Regions from separate parts of the Rothia sp. HMSC065D02 genome, predicted to be linked through region 2. Evidence: predicted binding sites of a transcription regulator. Region 2 holds the regulator's gene; the other holds the start of a gene.
The links. Region 2 encodes HspR, which represses chaperone genes until heat shock. Its sites were predicted from a motif close to AAGTTGAGTCNNNNNGACTCAACTT; they were not measured.

Region 1 (7,312 bases), on a different contig from region 2:
TTCAGGGCATCACCGGCGGCGAAGGCACCAAGCACACCGCTCGTATGCTCGCAGCCGGCACAAACATTGTGGGCGGCGTGAACGCCCGCAAGGCTGGCACCACCGTTACCCACAAGGCAAAGGACGGCTCCGATGTTGAGCTGAAGGTCTTCGGTACCGTTGCCGAGGCTATTACCGAAACCGGTGCGAACGTTTCGATCGTTTTCGTGCCGCCCGCCTTCACCAAAGCCGCCGTGCTTGAGGCTATTGAGGCTAAGATCGGTCTGGTCGTCGTCATTACCGAGGGCGTGCCTGTGCAGGATACCGCTGAGTTCTGGGCTGCCGCGAAAGCTTCGGTGGACGAGAACGGCAAGCAGATTACCCGCATTATCGGGCCGAACTGCCCCGGCATTATCACCCCTGAGGAGTGCCTGGTCGGTATTACCCCGGCGAATATCACCGGAAAGGGCAAGATCGGTCTTGTCTCCAAGTCGGGTACCCTCACCTACCAGATGATGTTCGAGCTCGCCGACATTGGGTTCACCACCGCTATCGGTATTGGCGGCGACCCGATTATCGGCACCACCCATATTGACGCTCTGGAGGCTTTCGAGGCTGACCCGGAGACCGAGGGCATTGTGATGATTGGTGAGATTGGTGGCGACGCGGAGGAGCGTGCCGCCGAGTACATCAAGGCGAACGTCACCAAGCCCGTGGTTGGTTACGTAGCTGGCTTTACCGCTCCTGAGGGCAAGACCATGGGCCACGCGGGTGCGATCGTCTCAGGTTCTTCGGGGACCGCACAGGCGAAGAAGGAAGCTCTGGAGGCTGCTGGTGTAAAGGTCGGCAAGACCCCCTCCGAGGCCGCTAATCTGATGCGCGAAATCTTCGCCAACAAGTAGCATCCCGCCCATTCGGGCAGCTAATAAGACCCCCGGCGGTGTGAGTATTACGCTCGCACCGCCGGGGGTTCATATATAATCAAAGTACTAATTCGCTCCTGTCAACGGTCCTCCACTATATGGAGAGTACCAACGGCAGGAGTTTTTCTATTGGGCTTGCGAGGGAATATAAAACAAAGAACCAGTCTCTCCATTATGGTTGCTCTTTGCGCAACGCTATATAGCCGATAACCTGATATGCAAGTAGCTAAAGCTGAAAGACTGCTGGATGCGCCGGTTCCGGATGTCACGCTCATGGGCGTGGCATTTCGTGTATTGCAAGGGGGCAAAGCCAATGGCTTAGAGAAAGTATGGGGCGGAATAGACCTAACCCAGCGTGGTGCCGAAAGCTAGGCCCAGCAGGTAGGTTATGCCCGCCGCGCCCAGTCCGATGAGGATTTGGCGCAGCCCGCGGCGCATCGGGGAAGACCCCGAGAGCAGACCCACAATACCGCCGGTGAAACCCAACGCCATGGCGACGAACAGGAGCGAAAGCGCCATCGCCCAGACGCCGGAAAGCCCGAAAATATAGGGCAGAATCGGCACGAGCGCCCCGGATGCGAAGAAGCTAAACGATGCCGCCGCCGCGCCAATATCCGTACCCAGCGCTACGTTTTCTTCCTCGCCCTCTTCATCAGCACGATGTGACAGTGACGGGTCGCAGTCACAGTCGAGGTACCCGAAACGTTCCAGCGCACGGTGATGCGCCGCCTCCTCATCCATGCCGCGCGCCCGGTAGATGAGCTCAAGCTCGTTCGCATCAATATCAAGGTCGCCCGCCACGCGCAAGGTTACTTGGGTTGGCTGGGATGCATCCAAAAGTTCGCGCTGAGAACGTACCGAAACGAACTCGCCCGCCGCCATAGAAAGCGCACCCGAGAGCAGTCCGGCAATCCCCGAAAGCAGCACCATAGAGCTGGACGCACCTGAGGCCGTAATACCGATCGTCAGCGCCAAATTCGAGACCAGCCCGTCGTTCGCGCCGAACACCGCCGCGCGGAAGTTGCCCGAGAGTTTTTCACGCCCGTTAGTTGCCAGGGCGCGGATGATTTCTTCGTGAATAGCCTCGTCAGCCGCCATTTCTTCGGTGGCGTCCGGATCTTCGGCGTAGGGGGAGCGGGATTCGGCACGCTGAGCCATCGCCAGAATAAAAACCGACCCGAAATGCCGCGCAAGGAACTGCAAAATCGCCGAAGACAGCGAAGGACGTGAGGGTTTACCGGCATGTTCGCCGAGCATATCGCGCCAGTGCTGTTGATGGCGTTTCTCGGCTTCGGCAACCTGCATCAGAATCTCACGCTCTTCGCCCTCGGCACGCTGGGCCAGGTAGCGGTAGATGCGCGCCTCCGACTCTTCATCGGCGAGATAACGCCGCCACCGCCGGATTTGTGCTTCACTCGGCTGGGTGACGGGGTGGTGCCGTGCCGGTATGTGCCCGGTTGCCGGGGAAGAATCTTCGGATGCGGTGCGAACCCCCTCAGCCTGGGCGGTGAGAAGATGCTCGCTCTGAGTTTTATGCGGTTCGGCCGATGTCATAGATATCCCGGGTAGATTGGTGTGCAAACCACCAGCATAGGGGGTTCGTACTCGAAAATCTAGGAAAAGGTGCCGGTGCTTTTATGTTCGCTGCGTCGAAAAATATCTTTCCCAGTACCCTCATTGGTACGTTTCTTCACGCGAAAAAGAATTTACAGGTAGCGTGGGAAACGGCTGTTAAGAAAAAGGTGCCGCCTCCCGCGTAGGGGAGACGGCACCTTTCGTTCTAAAGCCCTGTGTGCGGATTACTTGATTTCGCCTGCGCTGTTCTCTAGGAATGCGCGAACGAACCACTGGAACTTCTCAAGCTCAGCGGTCTGACCGATCAGCAGATCCTCGGTAATGGGATCAACTTTACCGGCGAACTCGATAGCCTTGCGATGGTCTTCGATCACGCGGGTGTAGACGTCGTTGAGGGCATGCAGGTGCTCGGTCACGCGAGCGCGGCCTACGGGGTAATCCTCGTGGTTGCGTGCTGCGACCAGCGCACCAGCGAGACCATTGGGGGTTGCACCCAGGGTTGCCATACGTTCTGCGATGTCGTCCACGAAGTTGCGAACGGTATCGACCTGCGGGTCAATCATTTCGTGCACGGCGATGAAGTCGGGGCCGGTTACGTTCCAGTGTGCGTGCTTCAGGGAAAGATGCAGTTCGTTGAGGTCGTGCAGGCGAGCCTGTAGAACCTCGGAAATTTCTTTGCCTTCGTCAAGAGTAAGACCGGGTGCGGTGTATTGTGCGAATGTCATGTGAGACTCCTTCTTAGTGTGTAGATGCTGCTTCAAGGGGTAGACGCCGGGGGATTCTCACCCGCTATCTCCACGCAAAAGCGTTATCCTTAGTAAATCATTTTTATGCCCCGGAGTCAAGTTTATTTTTAGTAATTCATAATAAGGGTGGCTTTGTGTGCGGTTCTGACAACGCTAAAAAATAGCCCAGATAAGGCTTAGCACACCCCGCCACAACCCTGTGCAATCAGTGAACCATCATCATGAATACAGTGAGGAATAAGAAAATCGGGCGGCTATTCGCCTAAGGCGCGCACCGCATCCAACGTTAACTCGGTATGTAACATGCGGGCATGCCCCAGCTCGGCAGGAACCTCAAGCTCACCCGGCACTACAATTACCTTCATGCCCGCCGCCGTCGCGCTGCGCACCCCGGATGGCGAATCTTCAACCGCCACACACCGACTAGGCTCAACCCCCAAACGCTGCGCCGCCAAAAGGTATGGTTGCGGATCAGGCTTTGGATGCGTCGTCTCATCGTTGCCAATAATGACCGAGAACGTTCCCTCTGGGGCGGCATCGGCTGTACGCTGAGCGATCGACGTAGTCGCGTTCGTAACAATTGCCGCCGGAATCTGGGCATCACGCACCTGGGTCAGGAAACGCTCAATACCGGGCAGAAACTCCACCTGCTGATGCGCCAATGCCTCACGAACCTTAGCGACTAGGCGCTCATTAATCTGTTCATCCGGCAGATCAACCCCGCGTTCGCGCAGGCGGTCAAGCGTAAATTTCATGGAAAGCCCCAGACAATCCAGGGTATCCTGCTCGGTCCAGGTGCCGCCGAACTCGGCCGCCAGAGCAACCTTCGCGGCAGCCCACACCGGCTCGGTATCTACAAGCGTGCCGTCATGGTCGAAAAGAATCGCGGCGGGAAAAGAAGCATTATTCGTCATAGGTTAAGCCTACAGGTCGGGTGTTCAGGTGCCCATCATCCTGCACATGTGCCACAGCTAGTACTATGGGCTATGTGAATAACGTATCCGAACATCACGAAGGGCAGGCACCAATACGCCCGCCGCAGCGTATGCATCCGATCCGGATTATGACGCTTTATCTGGCCTACCCCATGGCGTTTGTCTCTGCCGCCTGGATTACCGTAGGCCGTGCCCTCTTCGGTGCCGCCGGTGACCTCGTGCCTATTTTTGCTATCTCATTTGGCCCAGCACTCGCCGTGATTCTGTGTCTGGGTGCATGGTGGATGTTTCGTGATGCGCATCGTCGCGTTACCAGCGGCGAGTACGCGCGGGTTGGTGCATCCTGGGGATTCGTATTTTCCGTGTGGGCCTGCTGGGCGCTCGCATTTCTCTTTGGGATGTTCATTCCCGACTACCGTGCCGGGGTACCGGTGTCAGGAATTGGTGCGCTCGCGGGTGCCGATTACGTGGGCTACGGTGCAGGATTCGGGAATACCTTCGGAATTTTGACCTTTGCCATGGCTATTACCGCCGCCGTGATCGCTTTCAATGCCAATAGGCGCTCGGCGCGCATACAGCAGGGTGTTACCGACGAGGTTTTGGAGGAGCAGGCGCGACAACAAAGCCCGTATGACTTCTTGGACTGAGACCTAGTCTGATCCTCTTACCCGCGCCCTAAAAAGGCTCTTTATGCGAATAAAGCGTATTTTTCACCGCTTTATTCGCATAAAGAGCCTTTTTAGGGCTGAATTTTGGTCCGGAAAACCTGCATTAACCCCTTGCGTCCAAACGTTGAGTGTAGTAGACTCAAGTTAGCTATAAAAAGAAGGCGCAGGATGCGCCCCGCACAAGACGCGAAAGGATAAGATTTATGGACGCAAAATTCACAACCAAGAGCCAAGAAGCACTCTCCGCCGCTAATATGAACGCGCAGACAGCGGGTAACCCCAGCATCGAACCTGCGCACATCCTCAAAGCACTGATGGATCAGCGAGAAGGCGTTGCCGTAGCGGTTCTCAAGGCCGCAGGGCTCGATATCGACGCCATCTCGGAAGCCGCATCCGCAGAGATTAAGAAGCTGCCGAAGGCATCTGGCGCATCTGTGCAGAACGCAAACTTCAGCCGCAGCGCCCTCGCCGCTATTCAGAGTGCGCAGACCCACGCTCAGAAATTCGGTGACACCTACATCTCCACCGAAATGCTGCTGCTGGGCATCGCAAGCGGCGATAGCGATACCGCTCGCGCGCTTGAAAACCTGGGCGCAACTGCCAAAGTTATCGAAGAGACCATTCCCCAAGTACGAGGAGACCGCACCGTGGATACCCCGGACCCCGAAGGCACCTTCCAGGCCCTTGAAAAGTACGGAACCGACCTGACCGCGCTCGCCCGCGAAGGTAAACTCGACCCCGTGATTGGCCGAGACTCTGAAATCCGCCGCGTGGTGCAGGTGCTTTCCCGGCGTACCAAGAACAACCCCGTGCTCATTGGTGAACCCGGCGTCGGCAAAACCGCCGTGGTCGAAGGGCTGGCTCAGCGCATGGTCTCCGGCGACGTCCCCGAATCCCTGCGCGGTAAAACCCTGATCAGCCTTGACCTTGGATCCATGGTTGCGGGCGCTAAATACCGCGGAGAATTCGAGGAACGCCTCAAGGCCGTGCTCGAAGAAATCAAGAAATCCGAAGGCCAGATCGTCACCTTTATCGACGAGATGCACACCGTGGTTGGGGCGGGCGCATCCGAAGGTTCTATGGATGCAGGCAATATGCTCAAGCCCATGCTGGCACGCGGCGAGCTGCGCATGATTGGCGCTACTACACTCGACGAGTTCCGCGAGAATATTGAGAAAGATCCCGCTCTGGAACGTCGTTTCCAGCAGGTGTACGTGGGTGAGCCTAGTGTTGATGACACTATCGGTATTCTGCGTGGGCTCAAGGAACGCTACGAGGCGCACCACAAGGTGCAGATTTCCGACGCCGCCCTGGTCGCCGCCGCAGCACTTTCAAATAGGTATATTCCCTCACGTCAGCTGCCCGATAAGGCGATCGACCTGGTGGATGAGGCCGCATCGCGCCTGCGCATGGAGATCGACTCGGCCCCCGAGGAAATCGACCAGCTGCGCCGCGCCGTAGACCGTCTGACTATGGAAGAACTGGCCCTCAAGAACGAGACCGACCCGGCGTCGAAGGAACGCTTGGCGGCGCTGCGCAAAGACATGGCTGACAAGAAAGAACAGCTGGATGCGCTCAACGCCCGCTGGGAAGCCGAAAAGGCCGGTCTGAACCGCGTGGGCGATTTGAAGAGCGAAATCGACGAATTACGTTCGCGTGCCGAGGTAGCACAACGCGAGGGCAACCTGGCGGACGCATCCCGCCTGCTCTACGGCGAAATTCCCGCCAAGGAGAAGGAACTGGAAGAAGCTCAGCGCGCCGAAACTGAGGCTCATGGCGAGGCTATGGTCTCTGAAGAGGTCACGGCTGACGACATTGCCGAGGTTATCTCTTCTTGGACGGGCATTCCCGCCGGGCGCATGCTTCAGGGCGAATCTGAGAAGCTGCTGGAGATGGAGAAGCGCATCGGTGAACGCCTGATCGGTCAGGAAGCCGCCGTGGTTGCTGTGGCGGATGCGGTTCGCCGCGCCCGCGCCGGAATTTCCGACCCGAACCGCCCGATTGGTTCCTTCCTGTTCCTGGGACCGACCGGTGTAGGTAAGACCGAGCTTGCGAAGGCCCTGGCGGAGTTCCAGTTTGACGACGAGCACGCCCTGGTGCGCATCGACATGAGTGAGTACGGCGAGAAGCACAGCGTTTCCCGCCTGGTGGGTGCGCCTCCCGGATACGTGGGGCATGAAGAAGGCGGTCAGCTGACCGAGGCCGTGCGCCGTCGCCCCTACTCCGTGGTGCTGCTGGACGAGGTTGAGAAGGCTCACCCCGAGGTCTTCGATATTCTGCTGCAGGTGCTTGATGACGGTCGTCTGACCGACGGTCAGGGTCGCACCGTGGACTTCCGCAACGTGATTCTGATTCTGACCTCGAACCTGGGTTCGCAGTACCTGGTCGATCAGGAGATGCCGTTTGAGGAGCGCACAGAGAAGGCGATGCAGGTGGTTCACCAGGCGTTCCGCCCCGAGTTCCTGAACCGTCTGGATGACATCATC
Region 2 (7,312 bases):
TGCAGGCGTCAAGAAACTCGGCGCCGACGAAGGTACCTACGCATATCTGCAGCAGATGGCGGCATCCGGCGTTCCCGCCGTCGCCAAGCTCGATCCCAAAACCTTCGGTAAGCTTATTTCCTACTCAGAAACCGCACTCGGCGCTACCCTGCTGACCCCCTTTATTCCTTCCCGCCTCGCGGGTGCTGGGCTGACCGCTTTCAGCGCAAACCTCATGACAATGTACTTCCGCAACCCTGATATGCATGATGGCGCATTCCGCCCCACCCAGGACGGGCAGCAGCTCGCCAACAACATCGTGATGCTCGGCGCGGGTCTGGCGTTGCTGTTCTCCGGCAAGAAGAAGTAGCCTGCACGGCGAATTTGCGGTCGCAAAGGCCAAACGGGGGCAGTTTCTTCATCCGTATGAAGAAACTGCCCCCGAAATTTTTAACAGTGCCTCCCTCCACGCGCCGCTACGTTATCCTGATAGGTATGTCATCTAACGAGCAGAACGCGCAGACCACCGCATCGGCCAACGCCGATGCACCCCAGACGCCCGAGAAGAAAACGGTACCGCCCGAGTTCTTCCGCCAGCCCTACTCCTTCGTGCGCCGCGGCGACCGCCTGACCTCGCGCCGCCAAAAAGCGTGGGACACCTACTCCCAAACCCACGTGCTCGACATACCTCGGCTGCGGGCAGATACCTCTGTAGCCCCTGAAGCCACCTTCGACCCGGTCACAATCTACGGGCGCGAAGCCTACCAGGTTGTCGAGATCGGTTCCGGGCTGGGCGAAGCAATCGTGCACCGCGCCTCCGAAATGCCCGAGGCGAACTTCCTTGCCGTTGAGGTCTATACCCCCGGCATTGCGGATCTGCTGCTCAAGATGGGGCAGGCCGGGGTTGAGAATGTACGCGTCGCTCAGGCTAACGCCCCCGAACTGCTCGATAACATGCTGGAAGAAAATTCGGTTGATGAACTCTGGGTTTTCTTCCCCGACCCTTGGCACAAGTCACGCCACCACAAACGCCGCCTGGTCTCCCCTGCTTTTGCCGACAAGGTTGCGCGCGTGCTCAAACCGGGCGGGATCTGGCGCCTTGCTACCGACTGGGAAGAATACGCTCACGTGATGCGCGATGTTATGGAGGCGCACCCGGATTTCGAGAATCTGCATGCCGGTGAAGGCGCTACCGAGGACGACCCCGTGGGCAGTTGGGCGCCGCGCTGGGAGGGGCGCATCCTGACTAGCTTTGAGAGGAAGGCTCGTGAGGCGGGCCGCCGTGCCCACGATCTGACGTACAGGCGTAAATAAGTTATCTGCTTGGGAAGGGGTAACGATACCACTTTGCCCTTGCTCAAACAGTCGGAGGCGCATTCGCTTCGCTGCGTTGCCTCCGACACTCGCATGTAGGCAAAGGATATCGTTGCTCCGAAAAGGCTTACACCGTAGTCAGGTCAGGCACGCCGCCCGCCTAACACTCGTAAAGGGTGAAGTAAGCACGTGGCTAAGCTGGCATGTCACGTTACGTTGTCGTTGATTGAGAACCACCCACGGCAAAAACTATTTCTGCCGGTACAGTACCACTGCCGAGGAGCGTTTGCGCGGTGCCGGGCGCTGACCCCGCTGGATGTTCACCACATCCCCGCGGGTGCTGGCTGCGAAAACTCGTTCCGCCAGCCCCAGCTTGGCGTGCGCATCCTCAAGCTGAGCCTGCAAGCGGGCAATATGATTCCGGTGTTCCTCAACCATCTCTTCAAGCTCAATAATCCGGCGGATTCCCTCAAGCGAAACGCCTTCCTGCGAGAGCTGCTGAATACGCTGAAGTAAATCCACATCGCGCTGCGAATAGCGCCTGGCCTTGCCCGGCGCACGCGAAGGCTGCACCAGCCCTAGGCGGTCGTATTGGCGGAGCGTCTGCGGGTGCATACCCGCCAGCTCCGCCGCCACCGAAATCACAAAAACCGGCCGGTCGGCGCTGTAGGCAGACGCCGATGACTGCTTATTATGGGCACTCATAAGCTACCTAACTTTCTTCAAAAGGTCCTCACGGAGGTTCTCCTGCGGCGCCAGGGCAATGAATTTCTCGAAGGCTTCCTTCGCTTCATCGCTCAGGTTCTGCGGCAGGTGCACCTCAGGGATCACCAGCAGGTCACCGGTGCCCGACTTGGTTTTGAACCCGCGTCCTTTCGCACGCAGTTTACGACCCACGCTGCCGGGAGTCAGCCGCAATTTGACGGTTTTACCGCCGGGTACAGGTACTTCCAGCACACCGCCGTTGACGGCTTCATCCAGGGTCACGGGGGCGCGCAGCACCAGGTTGTTTCCCTCGCGGCTGTAGTGAGGGTCATCCGAAACGCGCACGGTCACCATCAGATCGCCGCCGGTGCCGGGGCGACCCTTGCCACGCACACGCACCTTCTGCCCGTCCTTCACACCCGCCGGGATGCGAGCCTCAGTACTCGTGCCGTCCGGAAGGAACACGGTCGCCTTGGTGCCCGTGTACGACTGCGGCAGGGTGATGCGCGTGCTGGTGGAAAGGTTGTTGTCCTGCGGGGCATGCTGGCGCCCGCCGCCGAAGCCTTGAGCTCCCCCGAACCCGGTGGCATCGCCAAAATCGGCACTCGTGAACCCGGCGGTACGGCGTGAACCGCCCGCTCCTCCAGCACCGCCGCCGAAGAGTCCGCCGAGTAGGTCTTCAATGTTGATACCTTCGGCACCGCCGCTGGTTGTGAAGTGCACGTTTTGGCCGTTAAATCCGCCGAACCCACCGGCACCACCAAATCCGCCAGCGCCGCCTCCGAAACCGCCGTTGGCGAACCCTGCGGCACCGTATTTACGAATCTGGTCGTATTCTTCGCGCTGCTTCTTATCCGAGAGTACATCGTAGGCTTCGGAGACTTCCTTGAATTTCTTCTCCGCTGCCTCGTTCCCGGGGTTCAGGTCCGGGTGATATTTGCGTGAGAGCTTACGGTACGCCTTTTTAATATCAGATTCAGAGGCGTCTTCTTTCACGCCGAGCGTTTTGTAAAAGTCTTCTGACAGCCAGTTTTCGCTTGCCATGTAAGTTCTCCTTCCCCGTCGTACGGGATTCTTGTAACGCCCTACAGTGGGCACAACCTTAGTTTTTTATCCTATATAAAGTTTAGTCTACTAGACTCAATTTTGGAAGAGAAATCCCGCAGAAAACCGCGGAAATATACGGCAAACGGGCGGGTTCTCATTTTCTCAAGAACCCGCCCGTTGTGTGCTCTACGGAGCGTTTACTCGGCGACAGCCACCGCAACCTGGGCGGTGCGCACCACGCGATCATTCACGCGGTACCCGTATCGCAGAACCATCGAAATGTGGTCCGGCTCTACCTCGCTAGTTGGCTGCTGGAGCACCGCCTCGTGAATATTCGGATCGAAGGGCTCGCCCACCTCGCCGAAACGTTCCACGCCTTCCTTCTTGAGAGAATCCTCAAGTTTAGCGGCGATTGCAGCGAAGGGACCTTCCTGCAGGTCGCCGTGCTTGCGTGCGGCGTCAATATCGTCGAGTACCGGCAGAAGCAGCTTCACAATATCGCTCGTCACGAAGGACCGCAGCTGTTCCTTCTCGCGGGCGGCACGGTTCTTGAAGTTCGTGAACTCCGCCTGCAAGCGAAGCAGGCTGTCCAGGCGTTCTGCCGCGAGTTTCGCATCCTCTGAGGGTGCTTCCTCACTCGGCTCGGGGGTTTCCCCCGCCGCAGCCTGATCGGTTGCGGCAGGGGCTTCCTCGGCCTCGGGGTGACCTTCGGCGGCGGGGGCGTTGAATGCCTCCTCCAGCGGGTCGCCCGCAGTGTTCTCGTGTTCAGCCATGATTACTTCTTCTCGTCTTCGTCCTCGTCGATAACCTCGGCATCTACCACATCTTCGTCATCTTCCTTGGAGGAAGAAGCGGAGTCTGCGTTAGCCTCTGCCTGTGCGGAAGCGTACAGAGCCTCACCCAGTTTGGTCTGGGATGCCTGCAGCTTCTCAAGAGCGGACTTCACGGCATCGTCGTCATCGCCTTCAAGAGCCTTCTTGAGCTCATCGACATCGCCCTGAACCTCAGTCTTGACGTCTTCGGGCAGCTTCTCGCCGTTCTCCTTCAGCAGCTTATCAACGGAGTATGCCACAGACTCGGCAGCGTTGCGGGTGTCGGCTGCCTCGCGGCGTGCCTTATCCTGCTCTGCGTGAGCCTCAGCATCCTTGACCATGCGGTCAATGTCTTCCTTCGAGAGGGAGGTACCGCCGGTGATGGTCATGGATTGCTCAGCACCGGTGCCTTTGTCCTTTGCGGAGACGTGCACAATGCCGTTGGCGTCAATATCGAAGGTGACCTCAATCTGGGGTACGCCGCGCGGTGCGGGGGCGATACCGGTCAGCTCGAAGGTACCCAGGTTCTTGTTGTCGCGGGTGAATTCGCGCTCACCCTGGAACACCTGAATCGACACGGAAGGCTGGTTGTCTTCAGCGGTCGTGAAGGTCTCAGAACGCTTGGTCGGAATAGCGGTGTTGCGCTCGATCAGCTTGGTCATCACGCCACCCTTGGTTTCGATACCGAGGGACAGCGGGGTCACGTCGATCAGCAGAACGTCCTTGCGGTCACCCTTGAGCACGCCAGCTTGCAGGGCTGCACCCATTGCCACAACCTCATCGGGGTTAACACCCTTGTTGGGTTCACGGCCGGTGAGTTCCTTCACCAGGTTAGCCACGGCGGGCATACGGGTGGAACCACCCACGAGCACGACCTCGGAAATATCCGAAACCTTGATGCCTGCTTCCTTAATAACGTCTTGGAAGGGCTTCTTGGTGCGTTCGAGCAGGTCGCTGGTGAGGTCCTCAAACTTTGCGCGAGAGAGCTTCTCGTCCAGGTGAATCGGGCCTTCGGGGGTTACCGAGAGGTACTGCAGCGAAATGTTGGTGCTGGATGCGCTGGAGAGCTCCTTCTTAGCCTGCTCAGCTGCCTCCTGCAGACGCTGCAGAGCGATCTTGTCTTTGGAGAGGTCTGCGCCGGTCTTGGACTTGACCTGCTCAAGCAGCCAATTCACAATGCGCTGATCCCAGTCGTCGCCACCCAGGCGGTTGTCGCCGCTGGTTGCGCGCACCTGAATGGTGGAGAAGCCGTCTTCGTCCTTGCCAACTTCAAGCAGGGAGACGTCGAAGGTACCGCCACCAAGGTCGAAGACCAGAATCAGTTCGTCTTCTTTACCCTTGTCCAGACCGTATGCCAGTGCAGCTGCGGTCGGCTCGTTCACAATGCGCAGAACGTTCAGACCTGCGATCTCGCCGGCTTCCTTAGTAGCCTGGCGCTCGGCGTCGTTGAAGTATGCGGGAACGGTGATAACCGCATCGGTCACCTTGTCGTTCAGGTATGCTTCAGCATCGTTCTTGAGCTTCTGCAGAATACGTGCGGAAATTTCCTGCGGGGTGTATTTCTTGCCGTCAATTTCCGTCGTCCAGTCGGTGCCCATGTGGCGCTTGACGGACGAGATGGTGCGATCAACGTTAGTGACCGCCTGGCGCTTTGCTACGCTGCCCACCAGAACGTCGCCATCCTTGGAGAATGCGACCACGGAGGGGGTGGTGCGGGCGCCTTCAGCGTTAGGGATAACTTCCGGTTCGCCACCTTCAAGGGTGGATACGACCGAGTTAGTGGTGCCGAGGTCAATACCAACTGCACGTGCCATGTTTTGTACTCCTTAGTGTTATGCCCCGCTTCTTGGCGAGGCGGGTTCCTTGGTTAAATCTTCGGGGCGTAAGGGGTTTTTAGACCGAGCGCATGCACGGTGAAGATGTGCTGGGATGCTGCCCGGTGAGTGACCCCTTGAGCCTCATGTACTCAAGTTTTACACATGGCTGGACGAATGTCAACAGACTTGAGTGAAAAAGACTCAACTTTTTGAAGTCTATGCATATTAGGATTGAGGCATGGAGGACCAACGACCTAGTCAATCCACCTATTCACAGAGGACAAGCCCCTCTTCAAATACCGTTTTATGCAAGCCTTTGCTTCCGGTACCATTAGATGAATACAGGGTGTATTACTCTAATTCACCCATACAGTAGAGGAATTTTGAGGTTTCCAACCCGAGAACATCGGAAAATCTCAAGACACAGAGGGTACTGAAATATGATCAAGAATATTCGCGAACGGAACGAGTCGGTCAAGCCACACGATTTTGAGCTCAAGAAGCTACGAGCCGCGCTACCTGGGTATTTCGATAAAAACGGAAATTTTAAGTTTGATCGTCTTCAGGACACTCTACAAGGTAACGACGTAAACCCTACCAAAGAAGGCTACGAGCTCAAGTTTCTTGGAAAATCCTACGCGAAATATCTAACTTCCACAGAAACCGAAACAGTTATTGTTCCCGATCTCAAGCATAACGCTGAGCCCGAGAATAGGGACTCCGAAAACCTCTACATTGTGGGCGACAACCTTGACGCGCTCAAACATCTATTAGGATCCTACGCAGGCAAGGTAAAGTGTATCTATATTGATCCACCCTACAACACGGGGTCGGACGGCTTTGTTTACAATGACGATTTCGGCTTCACCCCTTCCCAACTCGTCAACAAGATCGGCATTTCCGAGGAGGAGGCACAACGAGTCCACGACTTACAAGGAAAATCTTCCCATTCTGCATGGCTAACCTTTATGTACCCTCGCCTATATCTGGCAAAAGAATTACTTAGTGACAACGGTGTTATTTTTATTAGCATTGATGATAATGAACAGTCAAACCTAAAAATGCTCTGTGATGAAATTTTTGGTGAACAAAACTTTTTAGCAAATATTGTATGGGAAAAACGATTTACCCGAAGCAATAATGCAAAACTATTTGCATCAGTGACTGAATATATCATAACAATTAGAAAAAGTGAATCTGTAAAGTTTCTCCGAGCTTCACGAACAGAAAAGTCAGATAGTTTATATTCAAACCCTGATAATGATCCCCGAGGACCTTGGACAAGCGTCTCATACGTCAATCCCGCTTCAAAGGAAGAACGCCCAAATCTTGCATACATAATAAATAACCCATTTACTAAAAAAGATATAGTGCATCCAACAAACGCATGGAAATATGAACTATCTACCTATCAAAAACATGTAAATGAAGATCGGCTATGGTGGGGAACAGATGGCAGGAACACATATCCGAGGCTTAAGAGGTTCCTTTCAGATGTTTCTGATGGCATGGTTCCTGTAAATCTACTACATTATAAAGATGTGGGTACAACTGATAAGGCTAGTTCTAATCTAAACACCTTAATGGAAGGCAAAGTATTTTCCTTTCCTAAGCCAGTAGATTTACTCCGAACGTTAC

Region 1: a site for HspR is predicted at 4,948-4,972, ahead of clpB (ATP-dependent chaperone ClpB). Genes of this name have one in related genera too.

Annotation. Positions count from the first base shown of each region.
Region 1 covers NZ_KV820089.1:404,007-411,318, reverse strand. The annotation lists gene sucD (succinate--CoA ligase subunit alpha) at 1-881, shown strand, start outside; gene HMPREF3016_RS05885 (VIT1/CCC1 transporter family protein) at 1,248-2,456, opposite strand; gene HMPREF3016_RS05880 (Dps family protein) at 2,702-3,202, opposite strand; gene HMPREF3016_RS05875 (HAD family hydrolase) at 3,478-4,137, opposite strand; gene HMPREF3016_RS05870 (hypothetical protein) at 4,212-4,805, shown strand; gene clpB (ATP-dependent chaperone ClpB) at 5,030-7,312, shown strand, end outside.
Region 2 covers NZ_KV820074.1:211,412-218,723, forward strand. The annotation lists gene HMPREF3016_RS02160 (hypothetical protein) at 1-349, shown strand, start outside; gene trmB (tRNA (guanosine(46)-N7)-methyltransferase TrmB) at 475-1,293, shown strand; gene HMPREF3016_RS02170 (heat shock protein transcriptional repressor HspR) at 1,543-1,998, opposite strand; gene HMPREF3016_RS02175 (DnaJ C-terminal domain-containing protein) at 2,002-3,042, opposite strand; gene HMPREF3016_RS02180 (nucleotide exchange factor GrpE) at 3,243-3,818, opposite strand; gene dnaK (molecular chaperone DnaK) at 3,821-5,671, opposite strand; gene HMPREF3016_RS02190 (site-specific DNA-methyltransferase) at 6,115-7,312, shown strand, end outside.